DNA from 2 places in the Streptomyces sp. NPDC058691 genome. Region 1 is predicted to be linked to the other one. Evidence: riboswitches for the same ligand, from Rfam matches in the RefSeq annotation. Region 1 holds a riboswitch; the other holds the start of a gene.
What was found. A riboswitch is a leader RNA that binds a small molecule or an ion and turns the genes downstream of it on or off. The one in region 1 is predicted to bind glycine.
Positions count from the first base shown of each region.

Region 2: linked by a shared signal. The riboswitch ahead of gcvP (aminomethyl-transferring glycine dehydrogenase) and the one ahead of gcvT (glycine cleavage system aminomethyltransferase GcvT) in region 1 are both predicted to bind glycine.

Region 1 is NZ_JBHXSO010000038.1:29,188-43,620, reverse strand. It holds gene ACFWVC_RS25285 (ABC transporter substrate-binding protein) at 1-355, opposite strand, end outside; gene ACFWVC_RS25280 (ABC transporter permease) at 507-1,499, opposite strand; gene ACFWVC_RS25275 (DUF885 family protein) at 1,824-3,335, shown strand; gene ACFWVC_RS25270 (enhanced serine sensitivity protein SseB C-terminal domain-containing protein) at 3,390-4,166, opposite strand; gene ACFWVC_RS25265 (enhanced serine sensitivity protein SseB) at 4,221-5,012, opposite strand; gene ACFWVC_RS25260 (hypothetical protein) at 5,197-5,952, shown strand; gene ACFWVC_RS25255 (AAA family ATPase) at 6,002-6,691, opposite strand; glycine riboswitch at 6,864-6,966, shown strand; glycine riboswitch at 6,968-7,093, shown strand; gene gcvT (glycine cleavage system aminomethyltransferase GcvT) at 7,152-8,264, shown strand; gene gcvH (glycine cleavage system protein GcvH) at 8,352-8,732, shown strand; gene glyA (serine hydroxymethyltransferase) at 8,797-10,068, shown strand; gene ACFWVC_RS25235 (L-serine ammonia-lyase) at 10,224-11,606, shown strand; gene ACFWVC_RS25230 (FAD-binding oxidoreductase) at 11,679-13,382, opposite strand; gene ACFWVC_RS25225 (lysophospholipid acyltransferase family protein) at 13,395-14,102, opposite strand; gene ACFWVC_RS25220 (SDR family NAD(P)-dependent oxidoreductase) at 14,146-14,433, opposite strand, start outside.
Region 2 is NZ_JBHXSO010000084.1:1,888-16,320, forward strand. It holds gene ACFWVC_RS35610 (sugar phosphate nucleotidyltransferase) at 1-1,565, shown strand, start outside; gene ACFWVC_RS35615 (DUF881 domain-containing protein) at 1,660-2,598, shown strand; gene ACFWVC_RS35620 (small basic family protein) at 2,595-2,927, shown strand; gene ACFWVC_RS35625 (DUF881 domain-containing protein) at 2,935-3,993, shown strand; gene ACFWVC_RS35630 (FHA domain-containing protein) at 4,106-4,927, shown strand; gene ACFWVC_RS35635 (MerR family transcriptional regulator) at 4,946-5,686, shown strand; gene ACFWVC_RS35640 (bifunctional nuclease family protein) at 5,776-6,249, shown strand; gene ACFWVC_RS35645 (MerR family transcriptional regulator) at 6,394-7,065, shown strand; gene ACFWVC_RS35650 (DNA polymerase IV) at 7,158-8,519, shown strand; gene ACFWVC_RS35655 (PRC-barrel domain-containing protein) at 8,556-8,939, opposite strand; glycine riboswitch at 9,041-9,145, shown strand; gene gcvP (aminomethyl-transferring glycine dehydrogenase) at 9,296-12,190, shown strand; gene ACFWVC_RS35665 (DUF5999 family protein) at 12,288-12,494, opposite strand; gene ACFWVC_RS35670 (hypothetical protein) at 12,745-13,374, opposite strand; gene ACFWVC_RS35675 (glutamate--cysteine ligase) at 13,921-14,433, shown strand, end outside.

The sequences.
Region 1 (14,433 bases):
TCAGGCCGTCCTTCAGCGTGTAGGTGTAGGTCTTGCCGCCGTCGGAGATCTTGGCGTTGGCGGTGGCCAGGTCCGGCTTCAGCGTGGTGCTGGCCGTGCCGGGCTCCGGCGTGAAGGAGATCAGCTGGCGGGTGTAGTACCGGCTGAAGTCCCACATGAAGCCGTAGTAACCACGCTGCGGGTCCCAGGAGTCGGCATCCTGCGTGCCGACGAACTTGAGCGTGCCGCCCTTCTTGTCGGACACGCTGGCGACCTTGTTGACGGCCGCGTTGAAGCCCGGAGCCTTGGCGGCGTTGCCGTCGGACTTGTCACCGCCGCCGCCGCAAGCAGCGGTGGCGAGCAGGGTCGCGACCACGACGGCCGTCCCTGCGGCCAGGCGCCTCGATGAGCGTGGGGAAATCACTTTTTCGCAACCTCCGTGATTCGCGGTCCGCCACGTCGGCGGACCTGCGTTCCTATCGGTGAGAAGCCACCTGACGTGAGCGGCAGGGGCGGGTGTGCAAGGGCTAACGGGAGCCCTTCGGGTCCAGCGCATCCCGTACGCCGTCACCGAAGAGGTTGAAGGCGAGCACGGTGATGAAGATCGCCAGACCCGGGATCAGCATGAAGAGCGGGTCCGTCTCGTAGAAGGACAGCGCCTTGTAGAGCATCTGGCCCCATGAGGAGGTGGGCGGCTTCACGCCGACCCCGAGGAAGCTCAGGGCGGCCTCGGTGAGGATGTTGGTCGGGATCATCAACGTCGCGTAGACGGTGATCGGCGCGACCAGGTTGGGCAGCAGTTCGCGGAAGAGGATGTACCCGCGGCCGGCGCCCAGGCTGCGTGCGGCGTCGACGTACTCGCGTTCACGCAGGCTCAGGGTCTGGCCGCGGACGATGCGCCCGACGTACGGCCATCCGAAGAAGCCGATGACCACGACCAGGACGCCCATGCGAACGCCGGTGCCGCTGAAGCCGAGCAGCGAGTTCGGCATGACCGAGACCAGGGAGATGATGAACAGGAGCTGCGGGAAGGCCAGCAGGACGTCCATCACGCGGCCGATGGCGGCGTCGACCCAGCCGCCGAAGTAGCCGGCCACGATGCCGAAGAAGGTGCCGAGGACGACCGCCACGACGGCGGACAGGAACGCCACCAGCAGGGAGATCTGCGTTCCGTAGACGATGCGGCTGAAGACGTCGCGGCCGTTGACCGGCTCCACCCCGAAGAGGTAATCGCCGCTGATGCCGCCCCACTTGCCCGTGGGGGTGCCGAACAGCGGGTCGATCTTGTCCTCGTGGAAGTCGTTCGGCGGATGGCCGAACGCGCTCACGATCAGGGGCGCGAAGATCGCGACGAGGACGAGGAGGACGACAACGACGCCGCCCGCCAGCGCCACTTTGTCGCGCTTGAGGCGCATCCATGCGATACGACCGGGCGAACGGCCCTCGATCGCCTTCGCGGGTATGTCGGCGGCGACGTCGGCGACGGCCGTTTCAGCGGTGTCGTGCAGCGGTGCTGTCATGTCTCCTCGTGCATCCCCCTGCCGGCGGTGGCCGGCTTCGCCTGGCCGTCCGTCCGGGTCGACGGAGCGGACCGACCATGTCGGGCGCAGCTCTTGATGGTGGTGCGGTGGCGCTGGACTGTGTGTCGGTCGCGTGATGGATCGTTAGGGCTCGTGCGAGCCGGCCTTGAGGCGTGAGTCTTCAACGGCGCATCGATCAGGCGCCAGACCTGGCAGGGAAGCGATGCGCAACCGTGATGCGGTGACCCTTCGTCCGTTATTACCGCAGTGTTACGCGCGTTGACAGATCGCCGGGAGGGTTGCCGACTCGCTACCGTCGGACCCATGAATGATCGGCTGCGCGCGGTGTGCGACCTCATGGTCCCCGTGGTCAGGGAGATGGCAGGACTGCACGAGTACGACGGCCAGGTACAGGACCTGTCACCGGACGGCGTGCGGCGCGGGTTGTCCGCGCTGGCCCACGCGCGACGCCGCGAAGCGGCGCTTCCGGACGAACACGACGAACGGCACCTGTCGGTCTTCGAGGACACCCTCAGGGTCCAGTACGGCGAGCTGGAGCTGCACCGGCGGGACCCCTATCCCCATCTGTCGAACCTCGAACTGACCGCCTACGACCGGGAGTACGCGCCGCGGGAAGAGCTCGCCGAGGCCCGCAGGCGTCATCTGCTGCAGTGGCCGGACGCCGTGGACGCGGCGGTCGCGTCCCTCGACCGGGTGAGCGCGCCCGTCGCCGGGGCACTGCTCGGGGCGGTCCGCGGTCTGGCCGCCGGCCTCGACGCGGACCAGGAGCCGGAGGCCGGCCCCGCGCTCGCCGCCCACCGCCGCCTGGTGGACCACATCGCCCGCGCCGCCGAGACCGGCGATCCCGACCCGCGGCTCGGCGGTGACGCTCTCGCGGCACTGATGGGCAGTCAAGAAGGCCTGTCGGTCGACCTGTCGGCGCTCGCGGAGGAGGCGGAGCGCGAACGCGACCGGCTCACCGAGCTGTTGGCGGAGTCCTGCCGGCGGCTCGACCCGGAGCTCACCGTCGACGAACTGATCCCGCGTCTGCTCGCGGACCACCCCGACGCGGAGGGGGTGATCCCCGAGGCCGCCCGGCTCACCGAGGAGGTCATCGAGTTCACCCGGCGCCGGGGGCTGGTGCCGTGGCTCGACGGGGACTGCCTGGTGGGTCCCGCGCCGCCGTCGCGGCGCTGGTCCATGGCGATGATGACCTGGGCCGCCCCCGAGGAGGCCGACAGCGCCTCCTGGTACCACGTCACCCCGCCGGAACCGGACTGGCCCGAGGACGAGCGGGAGGAGTGGCTGTCGGTCTTCAGCCGCACCAGCCTGCCCGCGATCACCGTGCACGAGGTCGCGCCGGGTCACTTCGCCCACGGCCGGGCCCTGCGGCACGCGCCCACCCAGGTCCGGCGCGTCCTGCACTCCCTGTCCTTCTGCGAGGGCTGGGCGCACTACGTGGAGGAGGTCTGCCTGGAGGAGGGCTTCCGTTCCCGCGATCCCCGCTTCGCCATCGGCGTCGCCCTGGAGGCGCTCGTCCGCGTCACACGGCTCGCCTGCGCCATCGGGCTGCACACGGGGGCCATGACGCTGGAGGAGGCCACAGTCCGGTTCATGCGCGACGCCCGCCTCGCGCGCGCCGGTGCCGCCTCGGAGGCCCGCAGGGGCACCTTCGACGCGGCCTACGGGCGCTACACCTGGGGCAAGTTGGAGATCATGCGGCTGCGGGAGCGGGCCCGCCAGGAGTGGGGGCGGGACTTCACGCTGCAGCGGTTCCACACGTCCCTGCTGGAGCTGGGCAGCCCCCCGCTCGGACTGATCTCCGCGGTGATCTGACGGGCCCCGGGGGCGGCTTGGGGGGAGACCCCCCGCGAGCCGTCCCCGGACGGCTCAGTACCGCTGCGGCGCCCGGCCGTGGACGGCGCTCGCGGCACCGCCGCCCGCGTGCGCGTCGCGGTCGTAGAAGGGCTGCGCGGCGGCCCGCATCCACATGCCGACGGGGTCGTACTCGTCGGCGAGGGCGACGGCGGCGACGGGCAGTCCCTGGGGCACCGCGGCGAGGGCGGACTGCATCATCAGCCGCACCGTCTCGGCCGACTGGGAGCCGCTGTCGTAGAGGTCGACGCCGATCGCGAGATACGGCTCGCCGACGGCCGGCTGGACCCACGCGCGCCGCAGGGACCGCACCGCGGGGTTGCGGTGGGCCTGCTGGGACAACAGGGCATAGTACTGGGGGATCTGGAGTGCGGGCTCGGCTATCCGCAGCGGTCCCGCGGGGGCATGGTCCAGCCCGAGACCGATCCGGCGCAGATCGAGCCAGGGGACGCCGACGCCGCCGCCGGGGGCGTGCGGGTTGAGCCACAGGCCCCAGCGGTCCGGGAAGAGGGAGGCGGCGATCTCACGGCCGGACACGACCTCGTGCGCCCGGGTCCAGCCGCTGGCGGCCAGTTCGCGCGAGGAGGTCACGCAGGGGGCGTAACCGTAGCCGCCCACCTCCATGTTGCCGTACTGCGCGTCCGCGGCGCCGGGGCTGCCCTGCCACAGCAGCATCCAGACCTCGCCGTCGGCGAGGGCCCGCAGCAACGTCTCGTACGCGTCGAACCTACCGGGCGTCACCTGCCGGAGCGCATGCTCCAGCCCACTGTCCCCTCCCGCGCCCGCGACCACGTGACCCGCCCTTCCACCTCTGCGTCGTCTGCTGCTTCGCCTGCCGGACCAAGGTTATGCGCCGGTGCCGACAAAGAAGGGTCGCACGCGCTCGATCATCCAGTCCCCCACGGGGTCCTGTGCGACGTCGAGAAGGACGAGACTGACCTGCCACGGCACCGGGACGGCGCCGAGCGCGCGGCCGAGCGCGGTCATCGCGGCGACGCGGTCCTCCTCCTGCCAGCGGTCGAGCTCGACGCCGATGAAGAGCGCGGCCGGGTCCCCCTCGACGCTGGCCAGGGCGCGACGTGCGGTGAGGACGACCGGGGTGACGGCGAACTCGCCCGCGGCGGCGGCCAGGAACTCCACCGGCTCCTCGTCCGGCGAGGGCTCCCACAGCCGCACCCGGGCCCCGGTCGGCGTGCCGGGCTCGCGGTCGGTGCGGCACAGCTCCATCACGGCGGGCGGCGGCAGCGGAATCCCCACCGCGCCACCGGGGTTGACGGCGATGCCGACCTGGGGCGGCAGTCCGCGGGCGAACTCGCGCGCCGGGGCGACGGCGAAGTCCATGCCCTGCGCCGCGTGGAGGAACTGCTGCTCGGAGCTGAACACCGGGACGTAGGCGCCGCCGCCGAGTTCGATGGTGGGCAGGTCCAGGTCGGGGCTGCCGGGGCCGCCGCCGGCCGGCAGCGGGATCCACAACTCCGAGCGGCCGAGCACCTCCAGGACGCGGGCGGTCGCGCCCGGATCGCCGAGGGCGGCGGTGAGGACCTCCTCGAGTTCGTTGGCGGGCCAGGTGCCTGCGGCCTGTCCGCCGGCGAACGCCGGGGCGAACCCGTCGGGTATCCGCTGCCCAGGGATGTCCACTGCGTCTCGCCTCGCAAAATCCGGTCGTCGTGCCCTCACCCAAAACCCTATCCGCAGCAGGGCCCGAGGGACCCCCGCGGGCCCGGATCCGTCACACCGTGCGATCGTCCGGTTGCGAGGGGTCACGACTTCTCACAAGGTGGGGCAGGCAAGGACAAAACCCTCACTTGGGAGATTCCTCAATATGCGCATCACCAGGACCACCTCCGCCCTCATAGCGGCCGCCGTCTGCGGTTCGCTGACGATGGGCCTCACCGGCGGTGTCGCGAGTGCCCACGCCCCGGTCCGGATCACGGCCGTTCACCTGGCGCCTGCCGCCGATGCGGCGGAGACCGGCCGAGCCGACCTCATCGCCAAGCTGGGTGACACGCTGTCGATCGGCGCGAAGCTCACTCAGGAGGCCCAGGCCCAGGCTCCCGACTCGGCGAAGCTCGAGGAGCTGCGCCAGGGCCTGGAGGAGGCGACCCAGCAGCTGTCCACGGTCGTCGGCCAGGCGGCCGGCGCGGCCGACCCGTCGCAGACCTACCAGTCCGGCATCGACCCGGCGGCACAGTTCCCTGCCGGCCCCGCCACCGACCCGCAGTTCGCCGACGTGGCGCTGCCCGCCGACAGCAGCGAGCGCGCCGCGGACCCCGTGTCCGACGTCCAGAAGCAGCTCGACACGCTGGTGGCAGATGTCGCCGCGCTGCTGAAGGCGGCCCTGGCCAAGGACCTCGCGGGCGTGACCGCCGGTGTGACCAGGGTCGTCGCCGACCTGCAGGCGCTCCTGCTGTCCGTGCCGAAGCTGCTGACCGGTGCGCTTCCCCTTCCCATCACGCTGCCGCTGGACGACCAGTCGGCGCTGGACCCGCAGGCTCCCGAGGCCCTGGCGCCCCAGGACCCGGCCGCGGCTCCCCAGGCTCCCGAGATGCCTGTGGCGCCCTTCTCGCAGGTCCAGTAGTCCGCGCGATCACCGCACCATCGGCGCACCACCGTGGCGGCCCGGCCGCTCAGCCGTCGAAGTCGATGGCCTCGAGCCGCCGGGCCGCTTCGCGGTCCAGCAGCACCGCCGAGGTGCAGGCGGCCGGCAGCCGGCCCTCCTCGGCCGCGCGCAGCAGCAGCCGTGAGGCCCGCTGATGCCGGGCCATGGCGTACGCCGACACCCCCCGCCCCCGCGCGCGCTGCCCCTCGAGGGCGGCCTCCACGGGCACGTCGAGCAGCACCAGGTGCATCCCCCGGCCGCGGCGCCGCGCCTCCCGGCCGACCCAGGCCCGTACCCACGGCAGGGTGCCGCAGTCGTGCAGGGCCACGCCGGCGCCGGAACGCAGGGCCCGCCACAGCCCCAGGTAGTGCGCCAGCCGCACCAGGGGGCGGTAGACGGCATAGGGGAGCAGGCGGGGCATCCGTACCTGCCAGCGCTCGCGCACGTCCTGGGAGTCGATCAGCCAGGCGTCACCGGAGACGCGGCGCATCAGGGTGCTCTTGCCGCCGCCGGGGAGCCCGGAGACGATCAGGACGTCACCGGCCGGGTAGCGCAGCCGGCGTACCCGGGTGCGCCCCGCGCGCAGGTCGACCAGCCTGCTCGGGCGCACCGAGCGCCCGGCGCGGACCGCACCTCGGGGACGGACCGCCGGCCGCACGGCCGCCGGACGGGGAGCGGCCGGTGCCCCGGCCGTCGCGTACGCACTCTGCCACCGCACAGTCGCCCTCCCGGTGAGACTTTCAAGAAATGGTAAATCCTCGGTATGCGCCTACCCAGGGAAGCGACGCGGTGACAACACGATCGGGACCCGACCGGGACATCGGGGACACGGCCGAGACAAGGCCGGGCGGCCGTGCAATGATGGCGGCCTCAATCACATATCGGCCGTTCGAGGCCGCGCGGGAGAGTTCCCCGTTCCCGCCACGGCGGGCGGGGCGCCGAAGGAGCAAGTCCTCCCTTGAATCTCTCAGGCACAGATACCGCGCGTCCGAGGCACATCTGAAAAGCGGGCGAGCCCTCCCGGTCACGGGGCGGCCGCCCCACCCAAGGTGCAAACCCGGGCTCCTCCGCACGGAGGGTCGAGGTGAACCTCTCAGGTTCCGATGACAGATGGGGAGGGCAAGCCCCCTTCCTGTCATCGCCCGACTTGTCTTTCCATGTCCTTGGGAGCCCGCCCGATGAGTGAACCCCGCCGTACCGCGCTGGACGCCCTGCACCGTTCCCTCGGTGCCACCATGACCGACTTCGCGGGCTGGGACATGCCGCTGCGGTACGCCAGCGAGCGCGACGAGCACACCGCCGTACGGACCCGGGCCGGTCTGTTCGACCTGTCCCACATGGGCGAGATCACGGTCACCGGCCCCGCCGCGGGCGAGGCGCTGGACCACGCGCTGGTCGGCCACATCTCCGCGCTGGCCGTCGGCCGCGCGCGCTACACGATGATCTGTGCCCCCGACGGCGGCATCCTGGACGACCTGATCGTCTACCGGCTCGGCGAGCAGGAGTACATGGTCGTCGCCAACGCCTCCAACGCGCAGGTGGTCCTGGACGCGGTGACCGAGCGCGCGGCCGGCTTCGACGCCGCCGTGCGCGACGACCGGGACGCGTACGCGCTGATCGCCGTCCAGGGCCCGGAGTCCCCCGGCATCCTGAAGTCGCTGACCGACGCCGACCTCGACGGCCTGAAGTACTACGCCGGGCTGCCCGGCACGGTCGCCGGCGTCTCGGCGCTGATCGCCCGCACGGGGTACACCGGTGAGGACGGCTTCGAGCTGTTCGTCGCCCCCGCCGACGCGGAGAAGCTGTGGCAGGCGCTCACCGACGCGGGTGCGGACGCCGGCCTGGTGCCCTGCGGGCTGTCCTGCCGGGACACGCTCCGCCTGGAGGCGGGCATGCCGCTGTACGGGCACGAACTGACCACCGCCCTCACCCCGTTCGACGCCGGTCTCGGCCGGGTCGTGAAGTTCGACAAGCCCGGTGACTTCGTGGGCCGGCAGGCGCTGGCCGCCGCCGCGGAGCGCGCCGCGGCCGAGCCGCCGCGCAAGCTGGTCGGCCTGGTCGCCGAGGGCCGCCGGGTCCCGCGGGCGGGCTACCCGGTGGTGGCCGGCGGCGCCGTGATCGGCGAGATCACCTCGGGCGCCCCGTCCCCGACCCTGGGCAAGCCGATCGCGATGGCCTACGTGGACGCCGAGCACGCCGCGCCGGGCACCTCCGGTGTGGGCGTCGACATCCGCGGTACGCATGAGCCGTACGAGGTGGTGGCCCTGCCGTTCTACAAGCGGCAGCGCTGAGGCCCCGCCCGCACACCGGGCACAGCCGTCCCACCTGTCAAGACAGCCGTTCACCAGCACATCCCCTCATCCAGGAGAATTCACGCCATGAGCAACCCCCAGCAGCTGCGCTACAGCAAGGAGCACGAGTGGCTGTCGGCCGCGGACGCGGACGGCGTGTCCTCGGTGGGCATCACCGAGCACGCGGCGAACGCCCTCGGCGACGTCGTCTACGTCCAGCTCCCGACGGTCGGCGACTCGGTGTCCGCGGGTGAGACCTGCGGCGAGCTGGAGTCGACCAAGTCGGTCAGCGACCTGTACTCCCCCGTCTCCGGCGAGGTCACCGAGGTCAACGAGGACGTCGTCAACGACCCCTCCCTGGTGAACTCGGCCTCCTTCGAGGGCGGCTGGCTGTTCAAGGTGAAGGTGTCCGAGGAGCCCGCCGACCTGCTCTCGGCCGACGAGTACACCGCCTTCACCGGCAGCTGACCCCGCCGCGGCACCCCGCCGCCCCGCCCTGCCCACCACGACCTCCGGACGGATGATCCCCCAGATGTCGCTTCTCAACAGCTCCCTGCACGAGCTCGACCCCGACGTCGCCGCCGCCGTCGACGCCGAACTGCACCGCCAGCAGTCCACCCTGGAGATGATCGCCTCGGAGAACTTCGCTCCGGTCGCGGTCCTCCAGGCCCAGGGCTCGGTGCTGACCAACAAGTACGCCGAGGGCTACCCCGGCCGCCGCTACTACGGCGGCTGCGAGCACGTCGACGTCGTCGAACAGCTGGCCATCGACCGGGTCAAGGCGCTCTTCGGCGCCGAGCACGCCAACGTCCAGCCGCACTCGGGCGCGCAGGCCAACGCGGCCGCGATGTTCGCGCTGCTGAACCCCGGTGACACGATCCTGGGCCTGAACCTCGCCCACGGCGGGCACCTGACCCACGGCATGAAGATCAACTTCTCCGGCAAGCTCTACAACGTGGTCGCCTACCACGTGGACGCCGAGACCGGCCAGGTCGACATGGCCGAGGTCGAGCGCCTCGCCAAGGAGTCCCGGCCGAAGCTGATCATCGCCGGCTGGTCCGCCTACCCGCGGCAGCTGGACTTCGCGGCCTTCCGGCGGATCGCCGACGAGGTCGGCGCCTACCTGATGGTCGACATGGCGCACTTCGCCGGCCTGGTCGCGGCGGGGCTCCACCCCTCCCCCGTGCCGCACGCGGACGTCGTCACCACCACCACGCACAAGACGCTGGGCGGCCCGCGCGGCGGCGTCATCCTCAGCAAGGCCGAACTCGCCAAGAAGATCAACTCGGCGGTCTTCCCGGGCCAGCAGGGCGGCCCGCTGGAGCACGTCATCGCGGCGAAGGCGGTCGCCTTCAAGATCGCGGCGAGCGAGGAGTTCAAGGACCGCCAGGTCCGCACCCTGGAGGGCGCGAAGATCCTCGCCGAGCGGCTGACGCAGGCCGACGTCACGGCGGCGGGCGTCTCGGTGCTGTCCGGCGGCACGGACGTGCACCTGGTCCTGGTCGACCTGCGCGACAGCGACCTGGACGGCCGGCAGGCCGAGGACCGGCTGCACGAGATCGGCATCACGGTCAACCGCAACGCCGTCCCGAACGACCCGCGCCCGCCGATGGTCACCTCCGGCCTGCGCGTCGGCACGCCGGCGCTCGCCACCCGCGGCTTCGGCACCGAGGACTTCCGCGAGGTCGCCGAGGTCATGGCCGAAGCCCTGAAGCCGGGCTTCGACGCGGAGACGGCCAAGGCGCTCGGCGCCCGGGTCACCGCGCTCGCCGAGAAGCACCCGCTGTACCCCGGTCTGAAGTAGCGACCGTCACCCGTTGTGCGGGACCGCCCCGGGCGGGCGGTCCCGCACACTGGACCTTGCGCGCAACACCCGTGCGCGCGATCCGAACCACCCGGCGGCGACCCCGCCGGCCCCCGGCGGACAACGGGGTCCGCGAACCCGAGGAGTCCTTCACCGTGGCCATCTCCGTCTTCGACCTCTTCTCGATCGGCATAGGCCCGTCCAGCTCGCACACCGTGGGCCCGATGCGCGCCGCGCGGATGTTCGCCCAGCGCCTGAAGAACGACGGACTCCTGGCCGGCGTCGCCTCGGTGCGCGCCGAGCTCTTCGGCTCCCTCGGCGCCACCGGCCACGGCCACGGCACCCCGAAGGCGGTCCTGCTGGGCCTGGAGGGCGACTCCCCCCGCACCGTCGACGTGGACACCGCCGACGAGCGTGTCGAGCTGATCCGCGGCAGCGGCCGCATCAACCTGCTCGGCGCCCACGAGATCCCCTTCTCCGCCGACACCGACCTGGTCCTGCACCGGCGCCGCTCGCTGCCGTACCACGCCAACGGCATGACGCTCTTCGCGTACGACGACGCCGGGGTGCCCGTACTGGAGAAGACCTACTACTCGGTGGGCGGCGGCTTCGTCGTCGACGAGGACGCGGTGGGCGAGGACCGCATCAAGCTCGACGACACCGTGCTGAAGTACCCCTTCCGCACCGGCGACGAGCTGCTGCGCCTCACCCGCGAGACCGGCCTGTCCATCTCCGGCCTGATGCTGGAGAACGAGAAGGCCTGGCGCTCGGAGGCCGAGATCCGCGCGGGCCTGCTGGAGATCTGGGGCGTCATGCAGGACTGCGTGAACGCCGGCCTCACCCGCGAGGGCATCCTCCCCGGCGGCCTCAAGGTCCGCCGCCGCGCCTCCGCCACCGCCCGCCAGCTGCGCGCCGAGGGCGGCACCGCCGAACACGCCATGGAGTGGGTCACCCTCTACGCCATGGCCGTCAACGAGGAGAACGCCGCCGGCGGCCGCGTCGTCACCGCCCCGACCAACGGCGCCGCCGGCATCATCCCGGCCGTGCTGCACTACTACGTGAACTTCGTGGCCGGGCGGTCGACGCAGGCCGAGAAGGAGGACGGCGTCGTCCGCTTCCTGCTCGCCGCCGGCGCGATCGGCATGCTGTTCAAGGAGAACGCCTCCATCTCCGGCGCCGAGGTCGGCTGCCAGGGCGAGGTCGGCTCCGCCTGCTCCATGGCCGCGGGCGGCCTCGCCGAGGTCCTCGGCGGCGGGCCGGAGAAGGTCGAGAACGCCGCCGAGATCGGCATGGAGCACAACCTCGGCCTCACCTGCGACCCCGTCGGCGGCCTTGTCCAGATCCCCTGCATCGAGCGCAACGGCATGGCCGCGGTCAAGGCCGTCACGGCGGCCCGGATGGCGATGCGGGGCGACGGGCGGCACCACGTCTCCCTCGACAAGGTCATCAAGACCATGAAGGAGACCGGGGCCGACATGAAGGTCAAGTACAAGGAGACGGCGCGGGGCGGGCTCGCGGTGAACGTCATCGAGTGCTAGAAGAGCAGGCCCCGGCCGGCGCGTTCGTACCCTTCGGCGCTGTCGGGGCCTGCTTTGCCCGCGCGGCCGCGCTCAGACCACGATCTTGCGCGGGTTGAAGTTGCCGCCCGGGTCCACGGCGTCGAAGAGGCCGGACATGACGGCGACGCCCTGCGGCGAGATGTCCTCCTCCAGCCACGGCGCGTGCTCCAGGCCCACCCCGTGGTGGTGCGAGATCGTGCCGCCGGCGTCGATGAACGCCTGCTGGATCGCGCGCTTGACCGTGTCGTACTCGCCGAGCGGGTCCTCGTCGCCGAACACGAAGGCGAAGGTGAAGTAGAGACAGGCCCCGGAGTGGTACGAGTGGGACATGTGCGACATCGTCCAGCCCTTGCGGCCGATCTTCTCGTAGGCGCGGTCGGCCGCCTCGTAGACCGCCGTGTGGATGTCGCGCAGCTTCGACCACGGCCCGGCGGTCTCGCTCACGTCGCCGGCGGCACCGCGGTCGAGCAGGAAGTCCCGGATGTACGGGGTGTCGAACTTCTTCTGGTCGTAGAGCGCACCGGGCCCCTTGCCGACGCCGATGCCGTGGTGCTTGCGCACGATCCGGTCGACGAGCGACTTCTGCAGCTTCGCGTGCGCCTCGTCGCCCTCGAAGCCGATGAAGGACAGGCACATCTCGTCGAGGTTCCAGCCGCGCCGCCTGAGATACGCCATGAGACCGGCCTGTGCCTTCTTCTTGATGCCCTTGGACTCCTTGCTCGTCGCCAGGGAGAAGCCCGTCTCGTGCGCGTCCGAGACACGGGTGACCGAGGGCGTCACGTCGCTCTCGGCGATCTCCCGCATCGCGGCGAGGCCGTGGTCGAAGTCCTTGAAGAAGTAGGCGTGGATGGCACGCCTTTCGGGGAGCCGGTGCACCTGCACCGTGACCTCGGTGATGACGCCGAGCCGCCCCTCGGAGCCCACCACCATCTCCCGCACGCTCGGCCCGGTCGACGCGCTCGGCACGGCACGGATCACGAGGACGCCGCCGGGCCGCACGACCCGCAGTCCCTTGACGATGTCCGCGATGTCGCCGTACTTGTCCGACTGCATGCCGGACGAGCGCGTGGCGACCCACCCGCCGAGCGAGGAGTGGGTGAACGAGTCGGGGAAGTGCCCCATCGTCCAGCCGTGCCCGTTGAGTTGGGCCTCCAGATCAGGACCCAGCACCCCGGCCTGGACGCGCGCCAGGCCGGAGTCGGTGTCGATCTCCAGCACCCGGCCCAGGCGGCCGAGATCGAGCGAGACGACCACCCGCGACTCGTCCGGATGCGGCTCCAGGCTGCCCGCGATGTTGCTGCCGCCCCCGAAGGGGATGATCACGGCGTCCGCCGCGACGGCCGCGTCGATGACGCGCTGCACCTGATCCTCGTCGGCCGGGTAGACCACCACGTCGGGGCTGCGCGCGATCTCACCGGCCCGGAGGCGGACCAGGTCACGCAGGCTCTTGCCGTACGTGTGGACGACCCGGGACAGGTCGTCCACGACGGCGTTCCCGGCGCCGACGATGCCGCTCAGGACCGTGACGAACTCCTCGGGTGCCGTCGAGGCCGGCACCTTCAACCGCGAGAAGTCGGGCCCTTCGGTGCGCTCCCCCGCCCGGAGTTCGAGACCGACGGCCTTGTGCACGAACGGCGCGAAACCGGGCTTGTCCTCGTGGTGGAAGCCGACGCCTTCCACGCCCCAGCCCCACCACTTCATGTGTTTCACCTCACCGTTGCGCAACGCGTCGGTGCGGAAGGTGGATTCGGTCACGGACGGTCTCCCTCAGATGTGACGACGTGAGGTGGCATGCGCGCCGAGGATCCGGTCGGAGTTCTCCTCGGCCAGGGTGGCGATCGCCGAGCGGATGCGCTCGCTGAACTCGCTCACCGGCTCTCCGGGAAAGGCGGTGAGCGGTTCGCCGAAGACGACGCCGACCGGCAGGCGGCCCGGTTTGGGCCAGTTCGATCCGCGGGGATGCGCCGCGTGCGCGCCGATGACCGCGACGGGGAGCACCGGCACCTCGGCCGACGAGGCGAGCGCCGCCGCCCCGGGCTTGAACGCCCCGAGCGATCCGTCGCGCGAGCGGGTGCCCTCGGGGAAGATCAGGAGCGGCACTCCCCGGTTCAGCAGGGCCCTGGCGCTGACTCTGCGCGCGTTCGCTCCGGTGCGGTCGACCGGGAAGGCGTTGAAGAAGAGAGCCGTGAGGCCGCGCCGCCGCCACACGTCGAAGAAGTAGTCGGCGGCGGCTCCCACCGCGAGGTAGCGCGCCAACCGGCGGGGCAGCGCGCCCATGATGAGAGGCGTGTCGAGGTGCGAGGTGTGATTGGCGACGACGACATACGTGTCCTCGACGTTCGCCAAGTGCTCGCACCCGAGTACCGTGACGCTGGTCACGCCCCAGACGACGGGCTTCAACAACCCCCGCTGCGCGACGAAACGCGCCGCGGCGTGAGAGCGTGACGTGAAACGGTCGCGCATCGTCGCGGACATCCGCTTCCTTCCGGTGCGGGCTGGCTCGCCCGCACTGCTTCTTTCAATGAGTGGGACTGTGGTTGCGGCCGGACGAGATCCGTCGCGAGATCCAGCGCACGGTGCGGCGCGGAAGATGACGCGTGAACCAGATGAGCAGCCGGTACCGAAAACTCGGCATGGAGATCACCCGTCCGCGTCGCACGTCGCGCAGACTCGTCTGCACGAGTCGATCGGCGTCGAGCCAGAGGAAGTCCGGAATGCCCGACGACCGGATTCCGGCCCGGTCGTGGAATTCCGTGCGGACCCAGCCCGGACAAAGTGCCGTCACGGTGACGCCCGTTCCGTGCAG
Region 2 (14,433 bases), on a different contig from region 1:
TCGGACCCCAGACGAATCTGCGCGGCTGTGTCATCGGCAAGAACACCGATGTCATGCGGGCGGCGCGAATCGACGACGGCGCGGTCATCGGCGACGAGTGCCTGATCGGCGAGGAGTCGATCATCGCGGGCAACGTCCGGGTCTACCCCTTCAAGACGATCGAGGCCGGCGCCTTCGTCAACACCTCGGTCATCTGGGAGTCGCGCGGGCAGGCCAATCTCTTCGGCGCGCGCGGTGTCTCCGGAATCCTGAACGTCGAGATCACGCCCGAGCTGGCCGTGCGGCTGGCGGGCGCGTACGCGACGACGCTCAAGAAGGGCTCGACCGTCACCACGGCCCGTGACCACTCCCGTGGCGCGCGTGCGCTGAAGCGAGCGGTGATCTCGGCGTTGCAGGCCAGCGCCATCGACGTGCGGGACCTGGAGAACGTGCCGATGCCCGTGGCGCGCCAGCAGACCGCGCGCGGAAGCGCCGGCGGCATCATGATCCGTACCAGTCCGGGCATCCCGGACTCGGTGGACATCATGTTCTTCGACGAGCGGGGTGCGGACCTGTCGGCCGCGGGACAGCGGAAGCTGGACCGGGTCTTCGCGCGCCAGGAGTACCGCCGTGCGTTCCCGGGCGAGATCGGCGACCTGAACTTCCCTTCCAGCGTCTTCGACTCCTACACCGGCGCGCTGCTGCGGGCCGTGGACACCTCGGGGATCGCCGATGCGGGCCTGAAGGTGGTCGTGGACGCCGCGAACGGAAGCGCGGGCCTCGTTCTGCCGAGCCTGCTCGGCAGGCTCGGGGTGGACTCCCTGACCATCAATCCCGGCCTCAATGAGGCTCGGCCCACCGAGACCTCCGACGGCCGCCGGGCGGGCCTGGTGCGGCTCGGGGAGATCGTGGCCTCCTCGCGTGCGGCGTTCGGCGTGCGGTTCGACCCGGTCGGCGAGCGGCTGTCCCTGGTGGACGAGCGCGGCAAGATCATCGAGGACGACCGCGCGCTGCTGGTGATGCTCGACCTGGTCGCCGCGGAGCGCCGCAGCGGCCGCGTGGCACTGCCGGTGACCACGACGCGTATCGCCGAGCAGGTGGCGGCCTACCACGGTACGCAGGTGGAGTGGACGACGACGTCGCCCGACGACCTGACCCGGGTCTGCCGTCAGGAGTCGACGATGTTCGGTGGCGACGGCAAGGGCGGCTTCATCGTGCCCGAGTTCAGCAGCGTCTTCGACGCCTCCGCCGCGTTCGTCCGGCTGATCGGCCTGGTGGCCCGTACCCAGCTCACCCTGAGCCAGATCGACGCCCGCATCCCGCGCGCCCATGTGCTCAAGCGGGACCTCGCGACGCCGTGGGCGGTCAAGGGCCTGGTCATGCGTCGCGTCGTGGAGGAGGCGGGCGACCGCTCCGTCGACACCACGGACGGGGTGCGCGTGGTCGAGTCCGACGGGCGCTGGGTGATGGTGCTGCCCGACCCGTCCGAGGCGGTCACCCATCTGTGGGCGGAGGGTCCGGACGACGCGTCCGCGCAGGCCCTGCTCGACGAGTGGTCCGCGATCGTGGACAGCGCCGGCCGCTGATCACACTCCGCGTACGGCCCACGGGCCCTTCCCGGCGCGCACAACGGCGCGCCGGGAGGGGCCCGTTCGAGGTCGGAGGCGGCGACGTGCGACGATGTGCGGCATGCCGCAGCAGCACCCCGATCGGAGCAGCCCCCCTGACAGGGCGGTGAACCGGCGCCCCGACGCCTCCATGTCGCTGCTGACCAACGTCATGGAGCACAGCCTCGACGACGGATACGCCGAGGCCGCGGCCCGCAGGGGCGACACCGGCACCTCCCGGCTGCCCGGGTCGCTCCGGGGCAAGCTGGTGCTCGCGTTCGGGCTGGTGCTCGCCGCCGTCGTGGTGACGGTGGGAGCCGCCCAGACCCAGGTCGCAGCGCCGACCCTGGCCAAGGAGCGGCAGAAGCTCATCGACCGCATCCAGTCGGAGACGACCGCCGCGGACGAACTGCAGAGCCGCGTCGACACCCTGCGTGACGACGTGGCGGCCAGGCAGCGCGAGGCGCTCAAGGAACAGGGCGGCGGCGCGGAGCAGGTGGCGCTGCTGGCCGGTGCGACGCCGGTGACCGGGCCGGGCATCAAGGTGGAGATCGACGACGCCAAGGAGGCGTCCTCGGGGGGCGGCGGCAATCCGCGGACCACCAGTGGCTTCTCGGACACCGGGCGGGTCCGCGACCGGGACATGCAGCGGGTCGTCAACGGCCTGTGGGCGTCGGGAGCGGAGGCGATCTCGGTCAACGGGCAGCGCCTCACCGCCCTGTCGGCGATCCGCGCCGCGGGAGACGCCATACTGGTCGACAACAGGCCCCTGGTGCCGCCCTACACGATTTCGGCGATCGGGAACCCGCAGCACCTCAGCACGTCTTTCCAGGACAGTGCGGACGGACAGTATCTGCACGTTCTGCACGAGAACTACGGGATTCGCGTGAGCATCTCCCAGGAGGAGAAGCTGAGTCTGCCGGCGGCGCCGAGTCTGATCATCCGCTATGCGACGCCGGTCGCCTCGGCCGGTTCGCCGGACGCAAACGGAACTGGGAAGGGTACGAATTGATCGCCGTACTGGGCCTGATCGTTGGAGTGGTGGTGGGCCTCGTGGTCCGTCCCGTGGTACCGACGCTGGTCGAGCCCTACCTGCCCATCGCCGTGGTGGCCGCGCTCGACGCCGTCTTCGGCGGCCTGCGCGCCATGCTCGACGGGATCTTCGACGACAAGGTCTTCGTGGTCTCCTTCCTGTCCAACGTCGTGGTGGCGGCCCTGATCGTGTTCCTCGGTGACAAGCTGGGGGTCGGGGCGCAGCTCTCCACGGGTGTGGTGGTCGTCCTCGGTATCCGCATCTTCTCCAACGCGGCGGCCATCCGCCGCCATGTCTTCCGGGCGTGACAGCACGATGACGGACGAGCACGGCCAGTACGACGAGAACGGCCGGGAACCGCAGGAGCCGGTGCCCGGACGGGAGTCCGGCGTGCCCGAGGGCGCGCCCGACGGCACGCCGGAGCAGCCGTCCCGGCCCGCGTCGCGGGAGCTGCCGCCGGCCGCCGCGCCGGGTTCCGGCCCGGGGGAGCGCGAAGCGGCGCCTCGTGCCCCGGAGTCGGGGCCGTCGGCCGCTCCCGCGAGCGAGCCCCCGCACGCGTCGGTGCCGCTGCCCGGACCCGAGCCGCGCGAGTCGCAGGAGCAGGCACCCCCGGCCCCGGCAGCGTCCGGGCCCGCGCCGTCCACCGCCGTGTCGACCGGCCGTCAGCGGCTCAAGGCCGGCCTGTGGCCGCCGCGGGCCAGCCGGGCGCAGCTCATCGTCGCGCTGCTGCTCTTCGTGCTCGGACTGGGCCTGGCGATCCAGGTCAGTTCGACCAGCGACACCAGCGCGCTGCGCGGTGCCCGTCAGGAGGACCTGGTGCGGATCCTCGACGAGCTCGACAACCGCACGCAGCGGCTCGAGGACGAGAAGCAGCGCCTCGAGGACCAGCGCCGGGAGCTGGAGAACAGTTCCAACCAGGCCGAGGAGGCCCGGAAGCAGACCGAGCAGAAGGCCGCCCAACTCGGCGTGCTGGCGGGCACGGTCGCGGCGCAGGGCCCGGGCATCACGCTGACGATCACCGACTCCAAGGGCGGGGTCGAGCCGGACATGCTGCTGGACACGTTGCAGGAACTCCGCGCCGCCGGGGCCGAGGCGATCCAGATCAACGACCTCCGGGTGGTCGCCGACACGTACTTCACCCAGGGTGCCGACGGCGCCGTGGAGATCGACGGCCACAAGGTCGCCCAGCCCTACCGCTTCAAGGTCATCGGTAATCCACAGGATCTCGAACCGGCCCTGAACATCCCGGGAGGCGTGGTACAGACTTTGGAGAAGGAGCAGGCCACGGTCGATGTGACGCGTTCGCAGAAGATCGTCGTCGATGCCTTGCGGCCGCCGGAGCAGCCTGACTACGCTCAGTCGTCATCCCGGTGAGGCCGGTACGAGTGGGGGTGCACCGGGGAGGGCAGGAGAATGCGGGGGGTCGCCGCACCGTTGGGGTGGTGCGTGAGGGAAACTGTGTGTTGGTCGTTACTGAGGGTTCGTCCTGCCCCACGGGCGGGTCTGTGTCGTTCAAGGGGAATCGCCCGTGAAGTTGTTCGGTAAGTGGTTCGGCAAGAGTGCGCGTCCGGCCGGTGACAGTCCTACGGCACGTCACCGTGCGCCACGGCACGCGCAAGATGAGGCCATGGGGGAGGAGCGCCCGCTGTTCCGGGAGCAGGGTGCTGCTCCGGGTGGCGACATTTCGGGCGGTCATGGTGCGGTTTCTGTTGACCCTGCCGCATCGGGGCGCATAGGTTTCGAGCAACCATCAGCCTCTAGCACGGGTGGAGGGTCCTTGCCGGTCTGTACGCGGTGCGGTTTCCAGAACGCGGAAGCGAGCCGCTTCTGCTCCAACTGTGGTGCGCCGCTGCGTGCCGCGGTGCCGTCGGAACGTGCCTCCGAGACCACGTCCACGATCTCGATCTCCGGCCTGGAGGCCTACGAGGCCGAGGTCACAGGTCAGACCGTGCTTCCCGCGCTGTCCCCGGAGGCCCAGGCGGCGGTCGACGCGCTGCCCCCGGGCTCGGCGCTGCTGGTCGTGCGCCGCGGCCCCAACTCGGGCAGTCGCTTCCTGCTGGACGGTGAGCTGACGACGGCCGGGCGCCACCCGGAAGGCGACATCTTCCTGGACGACGTCACGGTCTCCCGCCGTCACGTCGAGTTCCGGCGGGGCCAGGACGGAAGCTTCACGGTCTCCGACGTCGGCAGCCTCAACGGCACCTACGTCAACCGGGAGCGCATCGACTCGGTGACCCTGGCCAGTGGTGACGAGGTCCAGATCGGCAAGTACCGCTTGGTCTTCTACGCAAGCCAGTGGGGCGCCTGACCCCGCGAGGGAAGGTTCATGCTTCGTACACCGTCGGGCGGTGCCGGCAACGGCACCGCCACCGCGGAGGACAGACCGCTGAGCATCGGAGCGGTGCTCAACGAATTGCGTGAGGAGTTTCCCGAGGTCACCATCTCCAAGATCCGCTTCCTCGAGGCGGAGGGGCTGGTGGAACCGCATCGCACCCCGTCCGGGTACCGGAAGTTCTCGGTCAGGGACGTCGAGCGGCTGGGTCACGTGCTGCGGATGCAGCGGGACCACTATCTTCCGCTCAAAGTGATCCGCGAGCACCTGGACGCCCTGGACCGGGGCGAGCCGCTGCCGCTGCCCGCGCCCGCGGAGCCGCGCGAACTGCTGGAGGCCGGTGCCATCGAGCCGGATTCGGGCCTGGGCCTGCGGATCGGCCGGGACGAACTGATGGCCGCCACGGGCGCCGACGACGCCGAACTGGCGCAGTGGGAGGCGTACGGGCTGGTGGAGGCCGGCTCGGACGGCGACTATGACGCCGAAACGGTGAACATCGCCAAGCTCGTGGCCGATCTGGGACGGTTCGGGCTGGAACCGCGCCACCTACGCGCTGTGAAGGCCGCCGCCGACCGCGAGGCGGGCCTGGTGGAGCAGGTCGTCGCCCCGCTGCGCCTGCACCGCAATCCGCAGACCAGGACGCACGCCGAGGCCACCGCCAGGGAGCTGGCGGCGCTGTCGGTGCGCCTGCACGCGGCGCTGGTCCAGTCGGCCCTCAGGATCAGGCTCTTTTGACGCTGAGTGACCGGGACTCGGCCCGGCCGGTGACCGGCCGGGCCCGTCCCGACTACCCAAACCTGCCGAGCACGTCCTAGGGTTGCTGTGTGAACGAGCTCGACGTCGTGGGTGTCCGGGTCGAAATGCCCTCCAACCAGCCGATTGTGCTCCTGCGGGAAGTGGGAGGCGACCGCTACCTGCCCATCTGGATCGGGCCGGGGGAGGCCACCGCCATCGCTTTCGCGCAGCAGGGCATGACGCCCGCGCGGCCGCTGACCCATGATCTTTTCAAGGACGTGCTCGAGGCCGTCGGCCAGAGGCTGACCGAGGTCCGGATCACCGACCTGCGCGAGGGCGTGTTCTACGCCGAGCTGGTGTTCGCCAGCGGCGTGGAGGTGAGCGCCCGTCCCTCCGATGCCATAGCGCTCGCACTGCGGACCGGAACCCCGATCTACGGGAGCGACGGTGTGCTGGACGACGCCGGCATCGCCATCCCCGACGAGCAGGAGGACGAGGTCGAGAAGTTCCGGGAATTCCTCGATCAGATCTCGCCCGAGGACTTCGGAACCAGCAGCCAGTGAGATCCGGCGCCGACCATTCGACGAGCCTTACCCCCTGAACGGATACGGCAAACCACTCCAGGGGTTGATATCACTCGGCGTGCCGAGCGTGGCGATCGTTGACGCACCCGGAGTGACTGCCTACCGTCGAGATGGAAAGTCCCGATGGCACGTGCGCGTGCCCTCAGGGGTGCGAAGGGACGGGAGGTCGGCGTGAGAAGCACCGGCGACGGTATGGCCGCTGGCGGCCCGTATCCGATGCGCGCGGCCCTGGCCCGCAACGCGGCCGTGGCCTCCGGCGGGGGCGCGGGGGAGGTCTCCGGCCAGGAGCCGGAGGGGCCGGGCGAGAGCGTCGGCTACCGAGGGCCCACCGCCTGCGCGGCGACCGGCATCACCTACCGCCAGCTCGACTACTGGGCGCGCACGGGGCTCGTGGAGCCCAGCATCCGGCCGGCCTACGGCTCGGGTACCCAGCGGCTGTACAGCTTCAAGGACGTGGTCGTCCTCAAGATCGTCAAGCGGCTGCTCGACACCGGGGTGGCCCTGCAGAACATCCGCACCGCGGTGCAGCACCTGCGCTCCACCAGTCCTGCCGAGCTGGCACGGATGACCCTGATGAGCGACGGCGCCACCGTCTACGAGTGCACCTCGCCCGACGAGGTCGTCGACCTCCTCCAGGGCGGCCAGGGCATCTTCGGGATCGCTGTGGGCGTCGTGTGGCGCGACGTGGAGAGCGGCCTGTCGCAGCTGCACGGCGAGCGCGTCGACACCGGCGAGACCCTGGTCGGCCACAACCCCGGTGACGAACTCGCCCGGCGCCGCAATCGCGCGGTCTGACCCGGGCGGCCGCCCGGCGGCGCCGTCGTCCCACCCGTCCGCGCCGTACAGGCGTACGGCGGGTGTCGGTGCCGTAGGGCACCATCGGTGACGTGAGAAGCGCGCCGACCATCCTCCACCTGGACATGGACGCGTTCTTCGCCGCCGTCGAGCAGGCCGCGAAGCCGAGTCTGCGGGGGAAGCCGGTCATCGTCGGGGGGCTGGGCCCGCGGGGTGTGGTGGCGACCGCCTCGTACGAGGCCCGTGTGCACGGGGTCCACTCGGCGATGGCGATGGCCCACGCCCGCCGGCTCTGCCCCAACGCCGCCTACCTCGTGCCGCGCTTCGGGGTGTACCGGCAGGTCAGCGATGTCGTCATGGACATACTGGCCCGGCTGTCGCCCCTGGTGGAGCCACTGAGCCTGGACGAGGCGTTCGTGGACCTGGAGGCGGGTGGCATCGGGGACGAGCCGCGGCGAGTGGGGGAGCGGCTGCGGGCCGACATCAGGGCGGCCACGGGGCTCACCGGCTCGGTCGGGCTCGCCGGGTCCAAGCTGCTCGCCAAGATCGCCTCGGAGCAGGCCAAGCCGGACGGCCTGGTCGTCATCGAGCCCGGTACCGAGCGCGATCTGCTGGCGCCCATGCAGGTGCGCACCCTGCCGGGGGTGGGACCCGCCACGGCCGAGCACCTGCGAAGGGGCGGCATCACCACGGTCGGGGAGGTCGTGGAGGCGGGCGAGGCCGAGCTCGTACGGCTGCTGGGCAGGGCGCACGGCGCGCATGTACACGGCATGGCCCTGGGGGTGGACGAGCGGCCCGTGGTCCCGGACCGCGAGCACAAGTCGATCTCCGTCGAGGACACGTTCGACGTCGACCTCACCGACCGCGTCCGGATCCGGCTGGAGGTGGACCGGCTCGCCGACCGCTGTGTGCGGCGGCTGCGCGCGGCGGGGCGCTCCGGCCGCACGGTCGTGCTGAAGGTGCGCCGGTACGACTTCACGACGCTCACCCGCTCCGAGACGCTGCGCGCCCCGACCGACGACCTCACCGTCGTCCGGGAGACGGCGGAGCGGCTGCTGGAGGCCGTGGACCTCACCGGCGGCGTACGGCTGCTCGGCGTCGGCGTGGCGGGGCTCGCGGATTTCACGCAGGAGGACCTGTTCGCCCAGGCGGCCGAGCGCGAGGAGGCGCACCCCGACGACGAGGGCGCCGCCGAGGCGGGCGAGGGCGTAGCGGAGAGCGCCGGCGCCGCGGGGACGCCGGCCGTCACGGAACGGCGCTGGACGCCCGGCCAGGACGTCCGGCACTCCGAGTACGGCGCCGGCTGGGTCCAGGGCAGCGGGGTCGGCCGGGTCACCGTGCGCTTCGAGGAACCGAAGTCGGTGCTGCCGGGACGGGTGCGGACCTTCGCGGTGACCGACCCCGATCTCGAGCCCTCGGAGCCGCTGCCGCTGGTGTCATCCGGGGACGGATGAGGAGGACGGGTGACGGGGATGGCGCAGGCGGAACGGTCAGCTGTCGCCGGCGAGCTTGCCGAAGTCGCGGTCGGGCGGCGGCTCGTCCCCCGGTCCAGGGAAGGCTCCCGGGCCGCTCATCCCGTAGTGGTGGTAGAGCTGCAGTTCCTGCTCAGGGGAGAGGTGACGGCCCACCCCGAAGTCCGGGGCGTCCTTGATCAGTGCCTTGTCGAACGGGACGCGCAGCCCGTCCTCGCCGAACTCGCTGGGCTCCAGGGGAACGAAGGCGTCACGACTGAACAGGCCGGTGCGCACCGCGGCCCACTCGGGCTCCCCGGTGGCGTCGTCGAGGTACACCTCGTCGACGGTTCCGATCTTCATTCCGTTGCGGTCGAAGGCCCTGCGCCCGATCAGGCTCCGCGGATCGATACCGGTCTGCACGGTCCCTCCAACTGGTCGCGATTACTCCTATTTAGGCACGAAAGGTGTCCGCTGTCACATGACCGTTCAACCAACCCCGCTGGTAGGCTGACAGCGGCTGGCGACCCCATGCGGGAGAGTCCTGGCGGTGCGACGCACCGGCCGCCGGGCGCCGAAGGAGCAAACCCTCCCCGGAATCTCTCAGGCATCCGTACCGCATGGGTGAGGTCACTCTGGAAAGCAGGAAGGGCAGTCCGTCCGTGGCGGCCCGTTCCTCACCGACGGTGAAAGCCGTTCCGCGCGCGGGACGGTGAAACTCTCAGGTGCAGATGACAGAGGGGGAGGCCGTGTCGCGCCAGACCAGGAGGCCTCCGCAGATGACCGCCCACCGCATCCCTCTCACCGAGCTGGAGCGCGGCATCCCGTTCGAGCAGCGCCATATCGGACCCGACGCCGCCGCGCAGGCCAAGATGCTCGCGCAGGTCGGCTACGGTTCGCTGGACGAGCTCACCGCCGCAGCCGTACCGGACACCATCAAGAGCGCCGGGGCCCTGGGCCTGCCGGCCGCCCGCACGGAGCCCGAGGTGCTGTCCGAGCTGCGCGCGCTCGCGGACCGCAACCAGGTGCTGCGGCCCATGATCGGCCTGGGATACCACGGCACCTTCACCCCGCCGGTCATCCTGCGCAACGTCATGGAGAACCCCGCCTGGTACACGGCGTACACCCCGTACCAGCCGGAGATCTCCCAGGGCCGCCTGGAGGCGCTGCTCAACTTCCAGACGGTCGTCGCGGACCTGACCGGTCTGCCCACCTCCGGCGCCTCGCTGCTTGACGAGGGCACCGCGGCCGCCGAGGCGATGGCGCTGGCCCGCCGGGTCGGCAAGGTGAAGCAGGGCGTCTTCCTGATCGACGCCGAGACCTTCCCGCAGACCGTCGCCGTGATCGAGACCCGCGCCGAGCCCACCGGTGTCGAGGTGGTCGTCGCCGACCTGACCGACGGCATCCCCGCGGAGATCGCCGAGCGCGGTGTCTTCGGCGTGCTGCTGCAGTACCCGGGCGCCTCCGGTGCCGTGCGCGACCTGAAGCCCGTCATCGACCAGGCCCACGAGCTGGGGGCGATCGTCACCGTCGCCGCCGACCTGCTCGCCCTGACGCTGCTCACCTCCCCGGGCGAGCTCGGCGCCGACATCGCGGTCGGCACCACCCAGCGCTTCGGCGTGCCGATGGGCTTCGGCGGCCCGCACGCCGGCTACATGGCCGTCCGCGAGGCCCACGCCCGCAGCCTGCCCGGCCGTCTGGTCGGAGTCTCCGTCGACGCCGACGGGAACAAGGCCTACCGCCTGGCGCTGCAGACCCGTGAGCAGCACATCCGCCGCGAGAAGGCCACCAGCAACATCTGCACCGCCCAGGTGCTGCTCGCCGTCATGGCGGGCATGTACGCGGTCTACCACGGCCCGAGCGGACTGGCGCAGATCGCCCGCCGTACCCACCGCTACGCCGCCGTCCTCGCCTCCGGCCTGCGGGCCGGCGGCGTCGAGGTGACCACAGGCGCCTTCTTCGACACCGTCACCGCCCGCGTGCCGGGACGGGCCGCCGAGGTCGTGGCCGCGGCCCGCGAGGCCGGTGTCAACCTGCGCCAGGTCGACGGCGACCTGGTCGGCATCGCCTGTGACGAGACCACGGGCCGCGCCGACCTGGCCGCCGTCTGGGGCGCCTTCGGCGTCACCGGCGACCATGCCGACATCGAGCGCCTGGACGCCGTCACCGAGGACGCGCTGCCCGCCGGGCTGCTGCGCGACGAGGACTACCTGACCCACCCGGTCTTCCACCAGCACCGCTCGGAGACCGCGATGCTGCGCTACCTGCGCCGCCTCGCCGACCGCGACTACGCGCTGGACCGCGGCATGATCCCGCTCGGCTCCTGCACCATGAAGCTGAACGCGACCACCGAGATGGAGCCGGTCACCTGGCCGGAGTTCGGCGCGCTGCACCCCTTCGCCCCCGCCGAGCAGGCGGAGGGCTACCTCACGCTCATCCGTGAGCTGGAGGAGCGCCTCGCCGAGGTCACCGGCTACGACAAGGTCAGCCTGCAGCCCAACGCAGGCTCGCAGGGCGAACTGGCCGGTCTGCTCGCCGTCCGCGCGTACCACCGCGCCAACGGCAACCCCCAGCGCACCGTCTGCCTCATCCCCTCCTCGGCGCACGGCACCAACGCCGCGAGTGCCGTGATGGCCGGCATGAAGGTCGTTGTCGTCAAGACCGCCGGTGACGGCGAGGTCGACGTCGAGGACCTGCGGGCCAAGATCGAGCAGCACCGCGACGAACTCGCCGTGCTCATGGTCACCTACCCGTCCACGCACGGTGTCTTCGAGGAGCACATCGGCGACATCTGCGCGACCGTCCACGACGCGGGCGGTCAGGTCTACGTCGACGGCGCCAACCTCAACGCCCTGGTGGGCCTGGCCAAGCCCGGTCACTTCGGCGGCGACGTGTCGCACCTGAACCTGCACAAGACCTTCTGCATCCCGCACGGCGGCGGCGGCCCCGGCGTGGGCCCGGTCGCGGTGCGCGCTCACCTCGCGCCGTACCTTCCGAACCACCCGCTGCAGCCCGCGGCCGGTCCGGAGACCGGCGTCGGCCCGATCTCCGCCGCTCCGTGGGGCTCGGCCGGCATCCTGCCGATCTCCTGGGCGTACGTGCGCCTGATGGGCGGCGAGGGCCTGAAGCGCGCAACGCAGGTCGCGGTGCTCGGTGCCAACTACATCGCCAAGCGCCTGGAGCCGCACTACCCGGTGCTCTACACCGGCCCCGGCGGGCTGGTCGCGCACGAGTGCATCATCGACCTGCGCGAGCTGACCAAGGAGACGGGCGTGACCGTCGACGACGTCGCCAAGCGCCTGATCGACTACGGCTTCCACGCGCCGACGATGTCGTTCCCGGTCGCCGGGACGCTGATGATCGAGCCGACGGAGAGCGAGAACCTCGCGGAGCTGGACCGCTTCTGCGACACGATGATCGCCATCCGCGCGGAGATCGAGCGGGTCGGCTCGGGGGCGTGGCCCAAGGACGACAACCCGCTGCGCAACGCCCCGCACACCGCGGCTGCGCTGGGCGGGGAGTGGGACCACTCCTACACGCGCGAAGAGGCGGTCTTCCCGGCGGGCGTGACGGCCGCGGACAAGTACTGGCCGCCGGTGCGCCGCATCGACGGGGCCTTCGGCGACCGCAACCTGGTCTGCTCCTGCCCGCCGCTGGACGCGTACGACGCGTAATCCCGGCTGAGGCCCGGAAGACGGGCCGGAGATTCACCAAGGGTCGGCCCCGCTGTTCGTCAGCGGGGTCGGCCCCTTTTCGCGCCGGACTCGCGGGTCATGCGGCGGTGACGACGTGCTCGCTGCCGAGCGGGCGGTGCGGGGCGATGATCTGTCCGTCGGGGAGCAGTTCACCGGTGTCCTCGAAGAGCAGGACGCCGTTGCACAGCAGACTCCAGCCCTGCTCGGGGTGGCTGGCGACGATGTGCGCGGCCTCCCGGTCGGAGTTGGCGGCGGACGGGCAATGCGGCTGGTGCGGGCACATGGACGATGTCTTTCGCTGCGAGTGGTGTGACGTACGGCTTGATTGGGTAGGAACCTCAGTCATGGCCGTCCCCCGTTCAGTCGGTCGGTCCCAGTGTTGCTCTACTGACGGATTTCCGCAGGGATTTCGCGCGAGCAGCCCTCGATAGTTGGTGACGCTTTCACTCTGGCGGGCGGTTGCCCGGACAATGCAACGCCTCCGTGACCGGTCGGTCACGGAGGCGTTCGAGCGCCGCCCCAGAAGGCAACCGTCAAGCGGTGGTGCCGAGCAGGGGCGGGGGCGCCAGTCGCAGGGTGAGCATGGGCATCAGGTCGGAGAACCGGTGCAAACGGTGCGCCGCGATGCCGGGCGGGGCCGGCGCGAGGGGGATCAGCAGGTCCGTGGCGGCCGGTTGAGCCGTTCCGGCATCGGCGCCGATGTCACCGTGCAGCCACAGGGTCAGCATGTACAGCCCCGGCACCGAGAGCAGATGCGGCTGGTAGGGCGTGACCAAGGCGTCGGCCTGGAGCAGCGCGCGCTCCGTGGAGGCAAGGTACGGCCCTTCGCGGAAGTGCGAGAACGCCCATCCGTCCGGCGTGTGGATGGTCTCCCCGGCGGCGACCACCCGTCCCCGGCCCTCCGCCGACGGGATCCCCGCCTCGCTCCGCTCCCCGGAGTGGATGTGGAAGCGCCAGCCGGTCAGCCGCGCCCTCGGCAGCCCGTCGGGTCCGGCGATCACGGGGTCGAGCACGTGCAACGGCAGCGGGTGCTCGGCGACGAGCGGCCCCGCCGCGGAACGCAGAGAGGGTGTGCGGGCCTCGCGGACGGCGGTGGGCGAGCTGAGTGCGGCGAGAACGCTTCGCAGAGCGGGTGCGGGGGCTGGAGCTACCTGCAGCGGCATGGTGGGCGGCCTCTCATGGGGAGACGCGGGGGTGCTCAATGGGGTGCGGACAGCGCTGTCAGCGATGAAACAGCAGGCCAGGGCAGGCCGAACACAAGGGGCGCCGGGGGGTGGCGGCGTTCGGAATCAGCGTGGGCATGCGGATCCCTTTCCCGTGGCCGGAGCGTCGCGGGCGCGCGGCGGATCGCGGAGGCTCTGCCTGTGAACAGAGGATATACGAGGTGTGTTCGCGCAGTGTTTCGTCTAGCCGTCAGCGATATTAACCGCAAGGCCGATCCAGGTCACCCTGAACGGCCGAATGGTCCGCATTAGGACTGTCTCCCGGTCCGGTGGGCTGGGCATTTCCCGTCGTCACGGATGGCTGAATCTCGCCGACGTTTTTCACGAGGGGCCCGCGGATGGCACGTGAATTATGTTCCATGCCATCGGAATGTGCCGGAAGACGGTGCTCCCGCCAGCTTACCGGGTCGTGTGCGTCACAGGGGGCGTTATCGATCTCAACCCTGGGCATGATGTGATCACGGCCCACGCGAGGAGGAACCTTCGATGGGGGAAAAGGTCGCAGCCACGGGGTTCGACCTCTCCGACCGCCAGCGCTACCGCAGGAAGCTCAAGCAGTGCCTGCTGGGGCTGGAGCGGCTTCTGGAGGAGAAGCGGTTCGACCGTCCCCGAAATCTCATGGGGCTGGAGATCGAACTCAATCTCACGGACCGCGACGGCCTGCCGCGCATGATGAACGAGGAGGTGCTGGAGCGCATCGCGAGCCATGATTTCCAGACCGAGCTCGCGCAGTTCAACATCGAAGTGAACATCGCTCCGCACCGGCTTTCCGGGCGTGTGCTGGACCGCCTCGCCGAAGAGTTGCGCATGGCACTGGGATATGCCGACAGAAAAGCCCGGGAGGTCGGCGCCCAGATCGTGATGGTGGGAATCCTGCCCACCCTCGGAGCGCAGGACCTGGTGGGCGCCAACCTTTCCCGGGCCGACCGCTACACCCTGCTCAACGACCGCATCCTTGCCGCCCGGGGCGAGGACATCACGCTCGACATCGCCGGCGTG